DNA from 2 places in the Embleya sp. NBC_00896 genome. Region 2 is predicted to be linked to the other one. Evidence: riboswitches for the same ligand, from Rfam matches in the RefSeq annotation. Region 2 holds a riboswitch; the other holds the start of a gene.

Region 1 (10,182 bases), 4.4 Mb from region 2:
CGTGGTCGTCGGCGGCATCGAGGTGCGCCCCGGCCCGGCCGGGGACGGCGTCGGCCGCTTCGTCGAGGGCCCGTTCACCGTCGCCACCGCACCGGCCGCCGCGGCGGCCCGGGCGCTGCCGCAGACCCTGCTCCGCCGCGACGAGGCCCGGTTGCTGAACGTCCCGGGGATGTACATGGTGGCGCTGTGGCTGGCCGACGAGGCCGGCGGCCCCGACCTGCTGATCCCGCTGGCGCCCGCGCCGTGCGGGGTCCAGGCACTGCGTGGATACCCCGCCGCCGAGTTGGCCGACGTGCTCGCCGCCCGCACCCGGCAGCCGGCCGCCGTGGGCGCTCCGGACAGCTGATCACACTCGCCGGCACCCCGCACGGAGCGCCGCGGGTCACATCTTGGATGCAGTCGGGTGAGAACCTCGCGAAGTCCTGCGCGATGCCGTTTCGAGGCGGAGACTGTGGACTGCCGGGCGAAGCCCGCCCGGCTCGCTCCGCGTAGACATCGAGAAGGTACAGAGGATGTGTCAGCACCGACCGCATTGCCCGCCGGCGGACAGCCCCGATCGTGAGGCCGCCGTTGTCGTGACCGCCCATTTCGAACAGGGGTGGAGCCTGCTGTGCAATGGCGTGGTCCTGTTCGAGGACACGGGCGAATTGCTGCCGGACGGCCGCACCATCGCCCCGCACCGCCCCCGCGTGGGGCTGGTTTCGGCGGCCTGATCCGCCCGTACGGCCACAAGCGCCGAAAGATCCGGGAGAGCCGGAGGTTGCTCGGACGACCTCCGGCTCTCGACCGTCCGGGGCGAGTCCGCGAACGCGCGGCCGGTACAGTCCGATCGGCACCACGTACGCGCGACGACTCGGAGTTCCCTCCCCATGGCCGGCACCGACACCCATCCGCGGCCCGGTCGCCCGCGTGATCCGCGCACCGACGAGCTGATCCTCGCGGCCACCCGCGAGCTGATCGCCGAGCAGGGGTACAACCGGGTGAGCATCGACGCCGTCGCGCGCCGCGCCGGGGTCACCAGGCCGACGGTGTACCGGCGGTGGCCCTCCAAGGCGCACCTGGTGCACGAGGCGGTCTATCCGGCCCGGGAGACGACCTTCGGGCCGCATCCGCACGAGGACTTCGCGACCGGTGTGCTGCGCTTCGCCGAGGCCGCCCTCGAATCGTTCCGCCGCCCGGAGACCGCGGCCGCGGTGCCGGGGCTGCTGGCCGAGTACCGCGACCAGCCCGAGCTCAAGGAAATGCTGGTCGCCCGGATGGACCCGGTCCGGGCCCGTTTCCGGCTCTTCGTCGAGGACGCGGTGGCACGCGGGCAGGCCCGCCCGGACCTGGACGCGGACCTGTTGTTCGAGTCGCTCAGCGGCGCGCTGATGTTCGGCGTCCTGGGCAGCGACCTGGCCGACAAGCCGGGCTTCGCGGCCTCGGTCGCGCGGCTGATCACACACGGCGCGGCCCGCCCCTGATCGGGACGGGCCGCGCGCGCCGGGCTCAGTTGCCGTAGGCCTCGATCGGCGGGCACGAGCAGACCAGGTTGCGGTCGCCCTTGGCCCCGTCGATCCGGCGCACCGGCGGCCAGTACTTCTCGGCCGGCACCACGCCCACCGGGAAGACCGCCTCCTCGCGGGTGTACGCGTGCGCCCACTCGCCGCCGAGCAGCGCGGCGGTGTGCGGCGCGTTCGCGAGCGGGTTGTCGTCGGCGGGCAGTTCACCCGACGCGACCCGGTCGATCTCGCCCTTGATCGCGATCATCGCGTCGCAGAACCGGTCGATCTCATGCAGGTTCTCGCTCTCGGTCGGCTCGATCATCAGCGTTCCGGGCACCGGGAACGACATCGTCGGCGCGTGGAACCCGTAGTCGATCAGCCGCTTGGCGACGTCGTCGACGCTGACGCCGGTGGCCTTGGCGATCCCGCGCAGGTCGATGATGCACTCGTGCGCGACCAGGTCGTTCGGGCCCGTGTAGAGCACCGGGAAGTGCGGCGCGAGCCGCTTGGCGATGTAGTTCGCGCCGAGCACCGCGACCTGGGTGGCCCGCTTGAGGCCCTCCGGGCCCATCAGGCGCAGGTACGTCCACGGGATCGGCAGGATCGCCGCGGAGCCCCAGGGCGCCGCCGAGATCGGCCCCACGCCCGTCTCCGGGCCCGCGGTGGGCTGGAGCGGGTGGTTGGGCAGGTACGGCGCCAAGTGCGCGCGCACCGCGACCGGGCCGACGCCCGGGCCGCCGCCGCCGTGCGGGATGCAGAAGGTCTTGTGCAGGTTCAGGTGCGACACGTCGGCGCCGATCGCACCGCCGGGCTGGGCCAGGCCCACCAGCGCGTTGAGGTTCGCGCCGTCCACGTACACCTGGCCGCCGGCCTCGTGGATCGCCGCGCACACCTGCTCGATGCCCTCCTCGAACACGCCGTGCGTGGACGGGTAGGTCACCATCAGCACCGCGAGCGTGTCGCGGTACTGCTCGATCTTGGCGTGCAGGTCCTCGAGGTCGACGTCGCCGCTGTCGCCGGTCTTGACCACCACCACGCGCATGCCGGCCATCACCGCGCTGGCCGCGTTGGTGCCGTGCGCGGAGGACGGGATCAGGCACACGTCGCGCGCCGTGTCGCCGTTGGCGTGGTGGTAGGCGCGGACCGCGAGCAGGCCCGCGAGTTCGCCCTGCGACCCGGCGTTGGGCTGGAGCGAGACCTTCGCGTACCCGGTGATCCGGGCCAGCGAGTCGGCGAGGCCGTCGATCAGCTCGATGTACCCGGCGGCCTGGTCGACCGGCACGAACGGGTGCATGTCCGCGAACTCGGGCCAGGTGACCGGTTCCATCTCGACCGTGGCGTTGAGCTTCATCGTGCACGAGCCGAGCGGGATCATCCCGCGGTCGAGCGCGTAGTCCTTGTCGGCGAGCCGCTTGAGGTAGCGCAGCATGCCGGTCTCGGAGCGGTGCAGGTGGAAGACGGGGTGGGCGAGGAACTCGGTGTCCCGCAGCAGCCCCGCGGGCAGCGCGTCGGCGGTGTCGGCGTCCAGCGCCGCGACGTCGCCGGTGACCCCGAACGCGCCCCAGACCGCCTCGACGTGCGCACGCGTCGTGGTCTCGTCGCAGGTGATCGCCACGTGGTCGGCGTCCACCGGCCGCAGGTTGATCCGGGCCGCGCGGGCCGCGGCGAGCACGTCCTCGGCCCGACCGGGCACCCGCACGGTGAGCGTGTCGAAGAAGTCGCCGTGCACGACCTCGACCCCGCCGGCCCGCAGCCCGGCCGCGAGCACGGCCGCGTACCGGTGCGTGCGGCGCGCGATCGCGCCGAGCCCGTCCGGCCCGTGGTAGACCGCGTACATGCCGGCCATCACCGCGAGCAGGACCTGCGCGGTACAGATGTTGCTGGTCGCCTTCTCGCGGCGGATGTGCTGCTCACGGGTCTGCAGCGCGAGCCGGTAGGCGGGCGCGCCGTCGGCGTCCACGGACACCCCCACGAGCCGGCCCGGCATGCTGCGGGTGAGCTTCTCGCGGACCGCCATGTAGCCGGCGTGCGGGCCGCCGAAGGCCATCGGCACACCGAACCGCTGGGTCGTGCCGACCGCGATGTCGGCGCCGAACTCGCCCGGCGCGCGCAGCACGGTCAGCGCGAGCAGGTCGGCGGCGACCGCGACCAGCGCGCCCTGCGCGTGCGCGGCCTCGATCACCGGCGCCAGGTCGCGCACCCGTCCGTCGGTGCCGGGGTACTGGAGCAGCACGCCGAAGCAGCCGCCCTCGGGCAGGCCCTCGGTGGTGTCGGCGACCACGACGTCGATGCCGAGCGCCTGCGCGCGGGTCCGGACCACCGCCACGGTCTGCGGCAGCGTCGCGGCGTCCACCACGAACACGTCGCTCTTGGCCCGGCCCGCCCGACGCGCCAGGGTCATCGCCTCGGCGGCGGCGGTGGCCTCGTCGAGCAGCGACGCGCCGGCCACGTCGAGGCCGGTCAGGTCGGTGACGACGGTCTGGAAGTTGAGCAGCGCCTCCAGGCGGCCCTGCGAGATCTCCGGCTGGTAGGGCGTGTACGCCGTGTACCAGGCCGGGTTCTCCAGCACGTTGCGGGTGATCACCGGCGGTGTGAAGGTGCCGTGGTAGCCGAGCCCGATCATCGAGGTCAGCACGCTGTTGCGGGAGGCCAGCTCACGCAGTTCGGCGAGCACCTCGGCCTCGGTCCGCGCGGCCGGCAGCTCGAAGCCCTCCAGCGCCCGGATGGCGGCGGGCACGGCGGCGTCGGTGAGTTCGTCCAGGGATCCGTAGCCGACCGCGGCGAGCATCTTCGCCTGTTCGTCGGAGTCCGGACCGATGTGCCGGCCGGTGAACGGCGACGCGGCCTCCAGGCCGGTCAGCGAGCCGGGGCCGGACGGGAGTAGGGCGTGAGCACGCGGCTGGGCGGGGGTGCGCGGGGTCATCGCGAAAGGCCTCCTGGATCGCTCCTGGACGGGCACGCGGGTCACGCGCCCACCGGCCTCCCCCTCTGTCATCTGTACCTGAGAGCTTCACCGCGCCCGGAGTGCCGGTCGAACCGGTTCTCACAGGCGCGGTTTGCACCGTCGGCGAGGATTCAACCCTGTTTCGGGGGTCAATCCTGCTTTCCAGAGTGCCCACGACCACGCGGTACGGGTGCCTGAGAGATTCCGGGGAGGAGTTGCTCCTTCGGCGCCTCGTGCGTACGACACGAGGACTCTCCCGCGCGAACGTAATGAGCGCTTCAACGGTATCAGCGTGCGGTGCGACCGGAACCGTGCACTAGGCGTAAGTCACAGTGATGTTGGTGTAGCCCAGGGATCGCATCATCCCCTCCAACATGGCCGTGGTGTTCTTCTCCGCGCGCTCGACCAGTCCCGCGCCCCGCGCGGCCTCGTCGATCTTCTTGCCGGCGAGCACGTACAGCTGCTGCTGATCGCCCGGATTGCTGGAGAAGAAGTCGCCGAAGCGGTCGAACAGGCCCTTGTCCTGCGCGATCACGTGGCTGTTCTTCTGGTCGAGCGCGGCGGGCGCCAGGTGCGCGTGCGGGAGCCGGATCGTCACCGTCTTGGTGTCGGGCGAGGCCTGGATCGCGTCCTTGCCGATCCCGCCGAACTCGACGAAGCCGCCGACCTGGCCGACGCCGACGAACAGCGTGCGCTGCCCGCGTACCGCGTCCGGCAGGAACTTGGCGTCCTTCTCCAGGTCCACGACCACCTGGAAGGTGCCGCTGACCGCTTCATAGCGGCTGAGGTCCTGCACCGCCTTGAGCATGACCGGACCGCTGTGGTCCTTGGTCTCGGTGCCGAACGGGTTGAACTTGCCCGGCAGGAGGTTGACCAGTCCCACCAGGACCAGCGCCAGCACGATGAAGCCGACGAGCAGGGTGATCAGGAAGGCGGGCAGGCCGAGCTTTCGACGGGCCGACCGGAAGGCGCCGTGCCCTCGCGCCGGCCGTTCTTTGACATCAGTCATGTGGGACACCCCCGAGGAGTCGTCTGCTCGGCGCCTGCCCCCGATCGGCCCGGCTATCCGCCGGTTCCGGCCGGCAGCGGAATCGGTTCCCCCGGTTGCAGCGCGGGATCCGCGATCGCGAACGTGCGTACCCGACCAGGTTTTCCGCCCGGCACCTCGAAGCGCACCGTGACCCGGCCGACGCCGCTCCCCTGCACCCATCCCGGCCCGAATCCGTCGTGCACCACGTCCTGCCCGGGGGACCACGACACGGTGGTGGGGGCGGCCTCGACCACCGCCGCGTCCGAGTCCTCCTCCGGGTCGTCGGCGGCCGGCTCCGAGGCGTCCTGGCCGAACAGGTCCTGCTGGGCGAAGTCGGCCAGGCCGCTCACCCCCACGCCCAGGAGCCGGATCCCGCCCGTGAAGTCGACCTGCGCGGCCAGTCGGCGGATCGTCTCGCGCACGACGGTCGGGTCGTCGGTGGGCCCGCGCAGCGTCTCCGAGCGGGTCAGCGTGCCGAAGTCGTAGCGGCGCAGTTTGAGCACGATCGTGCGGCCCGAGCGCCCGGCGGCGCGCAGCCGTTCCACGCACCGGATCGTGAGTCGGTCGAGTTCGCGCGTGATCCGCTCACGATCGACCAGGTCGGTCGCGAAGGTGTCCTCCACCGACACCGACTTCGCGTCCCGGTCGGCCACCACCGGACGCGCGTCGAGCCCGGCCGCGAGCACGTGCAGGCCGTGCCCGTGCGCCTGGCCGAGCAGCCGCACCAGCTCGCTCTCGTCGACCGCCGCGAGGTCGGCGACGGTGTCGAGCCCGGCCCGGCGCAGCACGTCGCCGGTCGCGGGCCCCACGCCCGGCAGCGCGCGCACCGGCAGCGGGTCCAGCATCGCCCGCTCGGTCCCGGGCACGACCACGCACAGCCCGTCGGGCTTGTCCGCCTCGGAGGCGATCTTGGCCAGCAGCTTGGAGGTGGCCGCGCCGACCGAGCAGGTCAGCCCGGTGGCGGTGTGGATGTCCGCGCGCAGCCGGATCGCGATCTCCGTGACCCGCTCGGTGTCCAGCGTGCCGCCGTGCGGACCCGCCTCCAGGTCGACGAACGCCTCGTCCAGGCTGAGCGGCTCCACCAGCGGCGACAGCCGGTGCAGGAGCTCCATGACGGTGTCGCTGACCTGCCGGTAGAGCGCGAAGCGCGGGCTCAGGAAGGCGGCGTTGGGGCAGCGCCTGCGGGCCTCGCCGATCGACATCGCCGAGCGCACGCCGAACACGCGGGCCTCATAGGAGGCGGTGGCGACCACTCCGCGCGCGCCGATCCCGCCCACGATCACGGCCTTGCCGGCCAGGCTGGGCTTCGCGGCCTGCTCGACCGACGCGTAGAACGCGTCCATGTCGAGGTGGAGGATGCCCGGAGCCTGTCTCACATTCGGCAATGATGGCGCACGGGTCCGACATTCGCGCTGATCTCAACCGTTCAGAGCGCGGCGGATCTCGTCGCTCTCGGGACTGTTCACGCGCGGATCGGGCTTCAGGACGATCTGCCCGGTCGCCTTGATCGCCGCGAACATTTCCCGACCGGATCCGTACACCGTGGGACCGAGGTGCCCCCATGTGAGGGACTCGTCGGCGACGCCGTACGCGTCGAGCCCGGCGGCCCGGCACAGGCCGAGCGCACGACGTAGATGGAAGCTCTGCGTGACGACGATCGCGCGGTCGAGGCCGTACACCCGCTTCGCCCGAACGCAGGACTCCCAGGTGGAGAATCCCGACTCGTCAGTCACGATCCGGGTCTGCGGGATTCCGCGGTCCGCGAGGTAGCGCCGCATGACCTTCGTCTCGTCGTAGCGGTTCCCGCCGCCGTCCCCGCTGACGAGGATCACCCGGGTCCGGCCGGCCCGGTACAGCTCGAGCGCGACGTCGAGCCGGCGGGCCAACAGATCGGACGGTCGGTCGCCGTCGACGCCCGCGCCGAGCACCATCGTGACGTCCACGGGCGGCACGTCGGCCACCGTGCGGACCCGATTTCCGGCGTACAGGTGCAGCCAGGTCGCCGGCGCGAGGCCGGCCACGGCGAGCAGGACGGCGGCCTGATAGCCGCGCCGTTGGGCGCGCCGCGTGCGCGGCAGGGTCGGCCGACGAAGGATCACGTCCATGGGGACGTCCCTGCCCCGTGTCCCGGTTCCCACGCTCGGGACGCACGAAGGGATGATTCAGACCGCCTTGTCGCGGCGCCTTCGAGCCAATTCATCACCCGGATGGACCTGTGCGACGGGCTCTCCGGTGCCGGTGTGCTCGCCCTGGAGCTGCGCCAGCGAGCCCTCGACCTCGCGCCAGACGGCCCCCACGGCGATCCCGAAGACCCCCTGGCCGCCCTGGACCAGGTCGATGACCTCGTCGTACGACGTGCACTCGTACACGCTTGCGCCGTCGCTCATGAGGGTCATGCCGGCCAGGTCGCCGATCCCGCGCCCGCGCAGGTGTGCGACCGCGATCCGGATGTTCTGCAACGAGACGCCGGTGTCGAGCAGCCGCTTGACGATCTTCAGCACGAGGATGTCGCGGAAGCCGTACAGGCGTTGCGTACCCGAACCGTGGGCGGGTCGGACCGTGGGCGCGACCAGCCCGGTGCGGGCCCAATAGTCGAGTTGACGATAGGTGATGCCGGCCGCCGCGCACGCCGTCGGGCCGCGGTAGCCGACGTCCTCGGACGGTGCGCCGGGCGGCGTGGCCTCCTGCCGCCGGGGGCCCGCACCGGGGTCGGTCGCCGGCAGAGGACGTGCCGTGCGGGCGCGTTCCGCCGCCGTGATGTCGCCGGTGCTGCTCACGCCGACCTCCCTTTCGTCTCCCCTCGCCCGCGTACGGCGATGAGAGTCTCTTTCAGTCCCGGGCCGCAGGCGGCGAGGTGCAACGCGCAGGGGTCATCCCGGAACTGTCGATTTCGACGGTAGGCAGTCACCAACAGCGCGTCAACGACCGCGCCGTTCGGCACGCCGAGTGACGCTGCTCGCACGAGTGGTTTGAAGTCGGCGGGCACGGGTAGATCTGGCCGCTTTGCCACTGATCGAAGCGGACCGGGCCGGATCGATCGTGATCGACGGTTCGCTCGCGAACGCCACTCGAACACGGCTCGAACACGCTCGAACGCAAAAACCGCCGACCGTGCACCTGTCGCGATGCTGCTGCGACAGGTGCGGTCGGCGGTCTCGGGTCCGCGGCGGGCGCGGACGGCCCGCTATTGGCTCGTGGTGCCGAAGTCCTCGGGCGAGATGTCGTTCAGGAACTCCCTGAACTTCTCGATCTCGTCCTCCTGCTCGTTGGGGATCACGATGCCGGCCTCGTCCAGGACCGCGTCGCTGCCGACGATCGACGTCCCGGTGCGCAGCGCGAGCGCGATCGCGTCCGACGGACGCGCGCTGACCTCCACGCCGCCGGAGAAGACCAGCTCGGCGTAGAACACGCCCTCGCGCAGGTCGGTGATCCGGATCTGGGTCAATTCCTGGCCCAACGCCTCCAGCACGTCCCGGAAGAGATCGTGCGTGAGAGGACGCGCGGGTACCACGCCCTGTTGGGCGAACGCGATGGCCGTCGCCTCTACCGGACCGATCCAGATGGGGAGATAACGATCGCCCCCCGTCTCCCGTAGGAGCACGATCGGCTGGTTAGAGGGCATCTCCACCCGGACGCCCACAACCTCTAGCTCGTTCACATCGCCACACTAGCGCGCCCGACTGTCGGTCACCGATCCCCGGGGGCCGAATAGGTCGGGGATTCGTCGTTTTTTCTTCGGGGCCGGGCACGGTCCGCCGAGCCGGAGCCCTCTCACCTGCCCAGACGCGGGGCGAGCGCGGTGGTGACCAGAACGGTGTGCAGGCGCGAGGTGAGGGCGAGCAGATCACGCACCGTCTCCTCGGCGCCCGCCTTCGCCCGCGCTCCCCTTCGGTGCAGGAGCGGCGCGACGATCTGTTCGACCAGGGCCGCCTCGCGGTCGGCGGCGGCCTTGGTCTGCCGCAGGTGGCGCGGCTCGACGCCGTACCGCCCCAGGGCGGCCACGAGCCGGGCCACCACGAGCGCGTCGCCGTCGTAGACCACCGCCGCGTCGCCCCCGCCTTCGCCCGGGCGCGGACGGTGCGGCTGGATCAGGCCGAACTCCTCGAGTCGGGCCAGGTCGGCGTCCTGGATGCCCGCCGCGGCGATCAGGCCGGACCGGTCGAGCAGCACCGTGGTGCCGTCCCGACCGGCCGAGCCCGCGTCACCGTCGGCGTCCGCGGGCCGATCCGACTCGGCCGTTTCGGTACCGGCCGGCTCCAGCCCGCGGTCCATCGCGTCGAGCTGATCCTTGATCACCCGGAGCGGCAGATAGCGATCGCGCTGCACGCGCAGCACGTACCGCAGTCGATCGATGTCGGCGGGGCCGAACTTGCGGTAGCCCGAGGGGCTCCGCTGCGGCTCGATGAGCCCTTCCGCCTCGAGGAACCGGATCTTGGAGATGCTGATGTCCGGAAACTCGGGACTCAGCAGGGTCAGGACCCCGCCGATGCTCAGGGAGACCGATCCGGCCGCCGCCGGACTCACCCGCTCACCCCGTCCCCATCTGCGTGTGGCGGCTCGGGAAGAAGACCAGGCGGTACTTGCCGATCTGTACCTCGTCGCCGGGCGCGAGCGGGACCTCGTCGATCCGCTCACGGCCCACGTAGGTGCCGTTCAGGCTGCCGACGTCGGCGACCGCGAAGCCCCCGGCGGTGCGACGGAACTCGGCGTGCTTGCGCGAGACC
Region 2 (10,182 bases):
GCCTCGATCGCGCCCGCTTCGAATTCGTCCATGAACCGTTCGAGTTCATTCAAAGCCACGTCGAAGGCACCGTCCACGCGCCGTCACGGATGGGATTGATGATCTGGTCACGGGCCTTCTCGCCCAACGGGTCGACCTGTGAGGCGAGTTTGTGCCAGGCGTCGGCGGCCGGGCCGAGAGTGGTGAAGTTGGCGTCGCGCAGCCTTCGAAACGTGGGATGCCGGCGGCGGACGCGGCCATCGAGTGCAGGTCCGCGGTCTTGACCTCGACCTTGTCGAGGGGACCGCTGGTCTGCCGCGGAATCAGGCCCGGTCGAGCGTCCACGACACGGGGCTGTGGTGCGATCGGTGAGTCGGTCTTCCCCGTGTATAACCACGGGTTTATGGTGCGATCCAACTCTTCCGGCGTCACTGTGGCCCCCGCCCTCTCCCTTGGCGGAAAAGCGTATATGCAGGTCACCCGGACGCGTCCGCCGTATTCCGGGGAGCTTCGGGTTCTGCACAGTCAAGCAATCAGGCGGCAAGAAATCTGGCAAATAGCCAGATTTTTTGCCGATCCTCGATGTGGTGGCCCGACGCGCAACGCGCAGTGGAGACTGGCTCCGAAGGAGGCTCGATGCCCAACAAGTCGCCCGTGTCACGCCCGCGCCGCAGGATCGCGGCCCTGCTCACGGACCTGCGTGAGCAATCCGGGCTCACTCTGGAGGAGGCTGCCGCCGAACTCGGTTGGCACATCTCCAAGGTCAATCGCATCAGCCTCGGTCGACGAGCGCCGTCCGAGACGGACATCCGACAACTGGTCGAGTTCTACGGCCAGCCCGAGGCGATGCAGAAACAACTCAACGCCTGGCGCGAGGAAGATCGCCTGATCGGACGCAAGGCGCCCTGGTGGAAGCCCTACACCAAGGTGCTGTCGGCGGCGTATCTGGAGCTGATCCTCAACGAGCACGATGCAAGTCACGCTTGGGAGTTCCAGCTCAACACCATTCCGGGGCTATGCCAGACCGACGAGTACGCGCGAGCCATCATCTCCGTCGGGCTCAATGCCTACGGCCCGGACCAGATCGCCACTCTCGCCACCGTCCGAACCACTCGGCAGAAGCTTCTGAGTCTGAAGAGCGACCCGCTTGTCTTCACTGGCATCGTCACCGAAGGCGCGCTCCGCGCCCAGGTCGGCGGAACGGATGTGATGCGTCGTCAGCTGGCGCACCTCTTGGCACTTGCCGGCAAGGACAACGTCAGGATCCTTGTGATCCCCTTCACCGCCGGGGCGGCCGTCGCGCAGAACTCCGGCGTGACGATGTTTCGGTTCCCTGACAAGGATGAACCTGAGATCGCGTTCCTCGAAGTCATCGGCAACACCGTGGTCGAGGAGGCGCAGCTGGAGATTTCCCAATTCACCAGGCTGTTCCGGCATCTGGAGACCGAGGCGGCTTCACCGGCGGACTCGATCGCCCTGATTGAACGAGCAATGAAGGAGATGGCATGACTCGGGACCACGAGGCACGGACCGCCACGCCGACCGGCCCCTGGCGGACCGCTACGCACTCCGGCCAACAGGGTTCCTGTGTTGAGGTCGCCCCCCTTCCTGTAGCCGTGGGTGTACGCGACAGTAAGGATCGCAGTCGAGGGCACTTGGAGGTCGCGCCGAGAGCCTGGGTTGCCCTTCTTGGTGCGATAGACATCTGACCCCTGTTTGGGGACTCTCCCAACGCGGTTCGGAGTCTCGGCGACATCCGCGATCTGATCAACGCGGCCATCGAGAAGAAATCGGACCCTGACATGGATCTGCGTGAGATGTATGCGGTCGAACTGGCCGGTGTCGCCTGGACCAAGAGCAGTTACACGGCGAACAACAACGACTGCGTGGAGACCGCGCCCGTTCCCGGTATCGCGGCCACGGCCGTCCGAGACAGCAAGAACACGCAACTGCCCGCCACCCGGGTCTCCCGAGCCGCGTGGGCCGCGTTCGTGACGGCGGCCAAGGCCGGAACGCTTACTGAGGCATGACCCGGGAACGTAAAGCCGACCTCTATGCGCGCGATCTCTCCGGCGTGGTGTGGCGATGTGCCCCCGGCTCCGATCCGGGCGATCGGATCGAGGTCGCCGAGATTCCGGGCGGGGGCATGGCGCTTCGCAATCCTGCGGATCCGGCCGGGGCGATCCAGCGGTACGACAAACGCGAGTGGCGAGCCTTCATGTCCGGCGTCCGCGGTGGGGAGTTCGACCCGGAGGGGTGAGCCGCGTCGGACGCAAAAACGACCGCGGAGCCGGTGGGGGATTGCCCCACCGGCTTCGCGGTCGTCGTGGTGAACCCGATCGGGTGGATCAGAGGTTCGGGTACAGCGGGTGCTTGGCCGCCAGGGCGGACACGCGGGTGGTGAGGGCGGCCTTGCGGGTGTCGTCGTAGCCGGGGAGGAGGGCCTCGGCGATGATGTCCGCGACCTCCTCGAAGTCGGCCTTGTCGAAGCCGCGGGTGGCCAGCGCCGGGGTGCCGATCCGCAGGCCCGACGTGACCATCGCCGGACGCGGGTCGAACGGGACCGCGTTGCGGTTGACCGTGATGCCGATCTCGTGCAGGCGGTCCTCGCCCTGCTGGCCGTTGAGCTCCGAGTCGCGCATGTCCACCAGGACCAGGTGCACGTCGGTGCCGCCGGTGAGCACGGTGATGCCCGCGTCGGTGACGTCCTTGCGGGTGAGCCGCTCGGCGAGGATGGCCGAGCCCTCCAGGGTCCGCTGCTGGCGGTCCTTGAAGTCGTCGGACGCGGCGATCTTGAAGGCCACCGCCTTGCCCGCGATGACGTGCTCCAGGGGACCACCCTGCTGGCCCGGGAAGACCGCCGAGTTGATCTTCTTGGCGTACTCCGCCTTCGACAGGATGACGCCGCCGCGCGGGCCGCCCAGGGTCTTGTGCGTCGTGGTGGTGACCACGTCCGCGTACGGCACCGGGCTCGGGTGCAGGCCCGCGGCCACCAGGCCCGCGAAGTGCGCCATGTCCACCATGAGGTAGGCACCGACCTCGTCGGCGATCCGGCGGAACTCGGCGAAGTCGAGCTGCCGCGGGTAGGCCGACCAGCCCGCGATGATCATCTTCGGCCGGTGCTCCTTGGCGAGGCGCTCGACCTCCTCCATGTCGACCCGGTGGGTCTTCTCGTCGACGTGGTAGGCGACCACGTTGTAGAGCTTGCCGGAGAAGTTGATCCGCATGCCGTGGGTGAGGTGGCCACCATGGGCCAGGTCCAGGCCGAGGATCGTGTCGCCGGGCGTGAGCAGCGCGAACATCGCGGCCGCGTTCGCCGAGGCGCCCGAGTGCGGCTGCACGTTGGCCGCCTCGGCGCCGAAGAGCGCCTTGACCCGGTCGATCGCGAGCTGCTCGACGACGTCGACGTGCTCGCAGCCGCCGTAGTAGCGCCGGCCGGGGTAGCCCTCGGCGTACTTGTTGGTCAGGACGGAACCCTGCGCCTCCAACACCGCCACGGGGGCGAAGTTCTCGGAGGCGATCATCTCCAGGGTGTTCTGCTGGCGGTGCAGCTCGTCGGTGACGGCGGCGGCGACCTGCGGGTCCACCTCGCCCAGCGGACGGTCCAGGATCGTCACGGTTGTCAGCTCCTCGATCGGGTCGATCTCGATCATTCGCCGCAGAACGCGGCGTATTCGTCGGCGGACAGCAGGCCCTCGGCCTTGCCGTCGATGCGCACCTTGAACAGCCAGCCCGTACCGAAGGGGTCGGAGTTCACGAGCGAGGGGTCCTCGGCGACGGCGTCGTTGATCTCGACCACCTCGCCGGAAACCGGCGCGTACATGTCGCTGACCGACTTCGTGGACTCCAATTCGCCGCACGGCTCGCCGGCGACGACCGCTTGGCCGACCTCGGGGAGCTGGACGAACACCACGTCGCCGAGCGCGTCGGCCGCGTGCTGCGTGATGCCGACGGGGGCGGGGGAGGCCGCCTCGTCGATCCACTCGTGTTCCTTGCTGTAGCGCAGGTGCTGGGGTGCGTGCACGGGTCCATTCTCCATTCGAATGAGGTGTGTCTGTTCCGCAGGTGGGTTTGTGGCTGTTTGCGGAAGTATCGGGTCAGCCGCGCTTGTAGAACGGCAGTGCGACCACGTCGACCGGCTCGGCCTTGCCCCGAATGTCCACGGCCAGGCGAGTGCCCGGTTCGGCCCGATCCGACGCCACGTAGGCCATCGCGATCGGGACCCCGAGCGTGGGCGACGGCGCGCCGGAGGTGACCTCGCCGACCCGCTCGCCGGTCTCGGCGTCCACGACCGGGTAGCCCGCGCGCGGGACCCGCTTGCCGGGCGAGGTCAGGCCGACCAGCGTGCGACGCACGTCGTTCTGCGCGGCGGCCAGCGCCTCGCGCCCGACGAAGTCCTCCGGCTTGTCCAGGCGCACGACCCGGCCCAGGTTCGCCTCGTACGGGGTGGTGTCGCGGGTCAGCTCGTGTCCGTACAGCGGCATGCCCGCCTCCAGGCGCAGCGTGTCCCGGCAGGACAGCCCGGCCGGCACCAGCCCGTGCGGCTCGCCGGCCGCCGTCAGCGCGTCCCACAGCGCGACCGAGTCGCCGGGCGCGGCGAACAGCTCGAAGCCGTCCTCGCCGGTGTAGCCGGTGCGCGCGAGCAGTACGGGAATGCCCGCCACCTCGGCGTGCAGGATCGCGTAGTACTTGAGCGCGGGCAGGTCCGCGTCGGTGAGCGAGCCCACGATCGCGGTCGACGCGGGCCCCTGTACCGCGAGCAGCGTGTACTCCTCGGAGGCGTCGCGCACGTTCGCGTCGAAGCCCGCCGAGCGGTGCTTCAGGCTGCCGGCGACGACGTCGGCGTTGGAGGCGTTGGCCACCACCACGAAGTGCTCTTCGCCCAGGCGGTAGACGATCAGGTCGTCGACGATGCCGCCCTCTTCGGTGCAGATCATCGTGTACCGGGCGCGGTCGATCCCGATCTTCGAGACGAATCCGACCAGGGCGTGGTCGAGCGCACGGGCCGCGTCGGGGCCGGTGACCTCGATCTCGCCCATGTGGGTGAGGTCGAACAGGCCGGCGGTGGTCCGCACCGCGGTGTGCTCGTCGCGCTCGCTCTTGTACCGGAGCGGCATCCGCCAGCCGGCGAAGTCGGTCATCGTGGCCCCGAGCGCGTCGTGCACGGCGTCGAGCGGGGTCCGGCGGTCGGTGGTCATGCGAAGACTCCTTCGGAGGGACACCGGGGGCGACACCGGCCCGGTGCGGGCCCAGCCGCCGCGCGGTTCACGGGCGCGGTCGTGGCGCGCGCGTGTGCGGACGCGTGCGCGGCGCGGTGTGCGAGGGGTGGGGATGGATCCTGCGACGAATACTGCGGCGAGTACGAGGACAAAAGGGGGCTCCCTGCCATGGCTTTCAGCCCTTTTCGACCGGAATCGGTCGAAAAGTGGGGTGCCCTCCCCTTCTGTCATCGGAACCTGAGAGCTTCACCGCGGACGCGCGAACGACGCGCGCCCGGCGATTTGCACCGTGGGTGAGTCGCACCGAGGGAGCGACTGCTTTCCAGAAGTGCCTGACCCATGCGGTATCTGTGCCTGAGAGATTCCGGGGAGGAGTTGCTCCTTCGGCGCCCCGCTCGATGGCGAGGACTCTTCCGCGTGGGGTCGACGGCCGGTATTCGGTTGTGCCGGGCATGCTAGCGGTCCTTTACGGCAGCATGCGCGGGGGCACGACGGTTTGTGACACAAAAGGGGAGGGCTCGTGGAGACGGACTCGGCGGGGGCGCATACCGGCGCCGCGACGGGCGGCGTGCTGGTGCCCCGGTCCGTGCACGACCTCCGGGACGAGCGGAACCGGGTCGGGAGCCGGTCGGCGGACCACCGATCCGCGGACCACCGATCGGCGGACCATCGAGGAGAGCACGTGGTCGACGTGCTCGCCTACCCCTCGTCCTGCGTGCTCCTGGTGACCGGACTGCCCGGCGCGGGCAAGAGCACGCTGCTCACCCGCGTGGTGGCCCCGGGCCGCGAGGTCGCGGTGCTCGACGCGGACCGGGTCCGGGCGCGCTGGGCGGTCCGGGCGGGCCGGATCCCCTACCGGGCCTATCGGCCGCTGGTGCGGCTGTCCCACTACGGCGAGGTGGCCAGGGCGCTGCGCGCGGCGGGCGTGGTCGTCGTGCACGACAGCGGGCGCAATCCGATCCTGCGCCGCATCCTGGTGCTCGCCGCCCGCCGACGCGGGATCCCGGCGCACGCGCTGCTCCTGGACGTGACGGCCCATCAGGCGCTTTCCGGCCAACGCGAACGCGGGCGCGGGGTGTCCACGTCGGTGTTCGCCCGGCACCATCGCCAGTGGCGCGACCTGCTCGCGCGGCTCTCGCCGTGGCTGGAGGCCGGCCCCACGCTCGGGGCGGCACCCGGCGGGTTCGCGTCCTGTGTACTGCTCGACCGACCGGCCGCCCGCCGGCTCAACCGGATCGTCTTCACCGACCCGGTCCTCCGACAGGCCCGACGGCAGCCGCCGGTCGAGTCGTAAACTGCGGCGGACACAGAGGAGCACCACCATGCCGTTCCCGGCCAATCCCGTGGAGAGCGCGCTCGTCGCGGCGATGGGGGACTCGTCCCGGGCCGAGGCCCTGTTCGAGGCCCTCGCCGAGGCGGACGTGTGGGTGCCGCTGCCCGAGGGCGGCTCGCGGGCGGACACCGAACTGACCCTGCCGACCACCGAGATCGACGGCCGACCCTATGTGCCGGTGTTCTCGTCGGAGGAGGAGTTCCGCCGGGTCGCCGGGCCGATGGCGTTCACCGTCGCGCCGATGCGCGAGTTCGCGCGCGGGCTGCCGCCGCACGTCGGCATCGCGGTCAACCCCGGTGGCGAGGTGGGCATCCCGATCCCGCCGCCGGGCGTCCTGGAGTTGGCCCGGCTGCCCGGCGCGGGCCGGCGCGGCGCTCGGGTGCGGCTGTACGAGCCGGACGAGGAGCCGATGGACTTCCTGATCGCGGCCGCCGACGAGTTCACCCACGTGCCGGTCGTGCTGAGCGCGCGCCGCGGCCTCGGGGTCGTCGAGTCGGAGCCGCCGTGCCTGTTCGTCGGCGTCGAACTGGACCGCTGGCAGGAGGAGGACCGGCTCGCCGCGGTCGGCGCCCTGGAGCGCGCGCTCGGCCGCGCCGCGTGCCCGTGGCCGGTCAACGTGGTGCTGCTGGACGTGGCCCAGGATCCTGTGGGGGACTGGATGCTGGAGCAGACCCAGCCGTTCTACCTGCGGGCCGACCAGCGCTAGCCCGCGGGCCGCACGGCGGGGCACGGCGCTCGCGCGGCACGCGGCGTCGGGAGAACGATCGCCGACAAATCGTCGGCATCGGAACATCGGTACATCCGTTCGGGGAGGACGTCGTGAACCAGGTCGAGCAGGCATTGAGCCAGATGGCGCCCGGGCGTTACGACACGTACGAGCAGCTCCTGGAGGCGCTCACCGGCGCCCACGTGTGGATGCTGCTGTGGCAGGGGCAGCCGGGCAGCCCGGACGCGCAGTACGGGAACATGGACGTGGCCGGCTGGCGCTACGCCCCGGCGTTCACGTCCGAGGAGCAGATGCGGGCGAGTGGTTGGGACCGCTCGTTCGAGGTCTGCCCGGTCACCGAGATCGCCTCGTCGCTGTACACCGACCACTGGGGCCTGTGGCTGAATCCGCACGCTCAGGGCGGCGGCGTCGGGGTCCCCTACCTCGACCTGCGGCGGATCGTCGGCGGCCTGGACCGGCTGATGGCCGGCCCCCTGGAGGTCGGCGAACCGACCCTGTGGGACCCGGCGTTCTACGCGGTGCTCGGCGGCCTGCTGTTCCAGACCCAGGTGGTGCGAGCCGCGCACCGGGCCTGGGTGCGGCCCACGATCGGACCGGAACGACTCGTGATCGGCTTGCGCCTGACGGACAATCAGCCCGCCACGATGCAGAGGATGCGCGATGCGATGGCCCGCGCCTCGGAGGGCGCGCCCGCCGGCCTGACGCTGTCGTCGGTCGCGCTCGACGACCCCTTCGACCCGGTCGCGGCATGGATGCGGGACAACACCCGGCCGTTCATCGGGATCGACATGCTCGACGAGGCCGCGCGCAATCGGACGTGACTGTCCGGGGGCAACAGGCACTGATGCCCCCGAAAAACTGACGTTACGTCATCAACCGCTGCCTTGTTGTGATTTCGTGACCGATCTACGCGGATCAACAGGTGAATCGTGTCGCCGTAATCACGGTTCAGTAAAGGTATTCCTCCACCCCTGTTCGTGACCCGCGTCACGGAGGAGTCTCACCCGGACGACAGATCCCGAAGATCATCGGGATCTCAAGGCCGGGTACGGCGACGAGGATCGGCGATCCCGAGCCGCCGTCGCATCCGTGAGCGGGGAGGGTCGATCCATGACGGCACCGATCGAGACCACCGGTGTGGCCCGAGAGGCGCATCCCGAGGCGATCGCCGAATCCGCCGGCGTACGCATCGAGGGACGCTCGCTCGGCCAGATCGCGTGGGCCCGATTCCGCCGCGACAAGGTCGCGATGGCCGGTGGTGTCGTGATCGTCTTCATGGTGCTGGTCGCGCTCTTCGCGCCGCTGATCACCTCGGTCGTCGGTGGCGGGCCCACCGAGTACCACGACGATCTGCTCGACCCGGTGTTGAACATCCCCACCGGCAGCTTCGGCGGCGCGAGCCTGGATCATCCGCTCGGGCTGGAACCGGTCAACGGCCGCGACATCTTCTCGCGCATCGTCTACGGCGCCCGGATATCGATGCTCGTGGCCTTCCTGGCCACGCTCCTGTCCGTGGTGATCGGTGTCGTCCTCGGCACCGCGGCGGGCTACTTCGGCGGTTGGATCGACGCCGTGATCAGCCGCGCGATGGACGTCTTCCTCGCGTTCCCGCTGCTCCTGTTCGCGATCGCGATCGGCAGCAGCCTCCAGGGCGAGGCCTTCGGCCTCAAGGGCGACACGCTGCGTGTCACCGTCCTGATCTTCGTGATCGGCTTCTTCAGCTGGCCCTACATCGCCCGCATCGTGCGCGGCCAGACGTTGTCCCTGCGCGAACGCGAGTTCGTCGAGGCGGCCCGCAGCCTCGGTGCCACCGACCGGCACATCATCTTCCGCGAGCTGATGCCGAACCTGGTCGGTCCGATCCTCGTGTACTCCACGCTGCTCATCCCGACGAACATCCTGTTCGAGGCCGCCCTGTCCTTCCTCGGGGTCGGCGTCCAGGAACCCACCGCCTCGTGGGGCGGCATGCTCGCGCGTGCCGTCCCGCGGTATGAGGACGCCCCGATGTTCATGGTCGTCCCCGGAGTCACGATCTTCATCACCGTGCTCGCGTTCAACCTGCTCGGCGACGGGCTTCGAGACGCCCTCGATCCGCGCAGCCGCTGAATATTCCGTAGGTCCCCACGAGGAGGCACGACCAGCGATGAAACACCCGGTAACTCGCAGGCGCAGGGCCCAAGCGCTGATCGGCATGGTGGCCGTGACCGCGCTGGCCGCCACCGCGTGCGGTGGCGGAGGCGGCGGCACGAAGAAGTACCAGCCGAGCAACAAGGCCATCACCGAGGTCGTCAACAAGTCCGACAAGAAGGGCGGCACGCTCAAGCTCGTCAGCGCGGACAAGTTCGACTCGCTCGACCCGGGCGACATGTACTACGCCTCGGCGTGGAACTTCTCCCGCCTGATGGCCCGCCCGCTGCTGACCTTCAAGCCCGCCCCGGGCAACGCGAGCTACGAGTTCGCGCCGGACCTGGCCACCGATGTCGGCAAGACCGACGACGGCGGCAAGACCTGGACGTACCACCTGCGCAAGGGCGTCAAGTACGAGGACGGCACCGAGGTCAAGGCCTCGGACGTCAAGTACGCGGTCGAGCGGTCCTTCGACAAGGAGATCCTGCCGAACGGGCCGGCGTACTTCTCGCAGTACCTCGACCCGGACGGCACGTACAAGGGCCCGTACAAGGACTCCGCGCCCGACAAGCTCGGCCTCAAGGCGATCGAGACGCCGGACGACTACACCATCGTCTTCAAGATGAAGCAGCCGTTCGCGGACTTCAACTACCTCGCCGCGCTGCCGCAGACCGCGCCGGTCCCGCCCGCCAAGGACACCGGCAAGGAATACGTCAAGCACCCCCTCGCCTCCGGCGCGTACATGGTCGACGGCCAGTACGAGCCCGGCAAGGCGGTCAACCTGGTCCGCAACCCGC

What was found. Region 2 has a riboswitch for glycine ahead of gcvT (glycine cleavage system aminomethyltransferase GcvT). Riboswitches for the same ligand answer to the same signal wherever they lie in the genome.
Region 1: another riboswitch for glycine. It lies ahead of gcvP (aminomethyl-transferring glycine dehydrogenase); the one in region 2 lies ahead of gcvT (glycine cleavage system aminomethyltransferase GcvT).

Annotation. Positions count from the first base shown of each region.
Region 1 is NZ_CP108776.1:6,925,113-6,935,294, reverse strand. Features, by position in the region: gene OG928_RS30935 (hypothetical protein) at 1-346, shown strand, start outside; gene OG928_RS30930 (DUF5999 family protein) at 513-713, shown strand; gene OG928_RS30925 (TetR/AcrR family transcriptional regulator) at 870-1,463, shown strand; gene gcvP (aminomethyl-transferring glycine dehydrogenase) at 1,489-4,407, opposite strand; glycine riboswitch at 4,601-4,697, opposite strand; gene OG928_RS30915 (DUF4230 domain-containing protein) at 4,745-5,437, opposite strand; gene OG928_RS30910 (DNA polymerase IV) at 5,491-6,834, opposite strand; gene OG928_RS30905 (vancomycin high temperature exclusion protein) at 6,877-7,563, opposite strand; gene OG928_RS30900 (MerR family transcriptional regulator) at 7,621-8,235, opposite strand; gene OG928_RS30895 (bifunctional nuclease family protein) at 8,643-9,116, opposite strand; gene OG928_RS30890 (MerR family transcriptional regulator) at 9,230-9,982, opposite strand; gene OG928_RS30885 (FHA domain-containing protein) at 9,987-10,182, opposite strand, start outside.
Region 2 is NZ_CP108776.1:2,526,313-2,536,494, reverse strand. Features, by position in the region: gene OG928_RS11285 (hypothetical protein) at 1-77, opposite strand, end outside; gene OG928_RS11280 (helix-turn-helix domain-containing protein) at 616-1,488, shown strand; gene OG928_RS11275 (DUF397 domain-containing protein) at 1,485-1,688, shown strand; gene OG928_RS11270 (DUF397 domain-containing protein) at 1,782-2,009, shown strand; gene OG928_RS11265 (DUF397 domain-containing protein) at 2,006-2,239, shown strand; gene glyA (serine hydroxymethyltransferase) at 2,328-3,632, opposite strand; gene gcvH (glycine cleavage system protein GcvH) at 3,629-4,003, opposite strand; gene gcvT (glycine cleavage system aminomethyltransferase GcvT) at 4,077-5,177, opposite strand; glycine riboswitch at 5,531-5,624, opposite strand; gene OG928_RS11245 (AAA family ATPase) at 5,881-6,492, shown strand; gene OG928_RS11240 (enhanced serine sensitivity protein SseB) at 6,521-7,237, shown strand; gene OG928_RS11235 (enhanced serine sensitivity protein SseB C-terminal domain-containing protein) at 7,351-8,079, shown strand; gene OG928_RS11230 (ABC transporter permease) at 8,369-9,364, shown strand; gene OG928_RS11225 (ABC transporter substrate-binding protein) at 9,402-10,182, shown strand, end outside.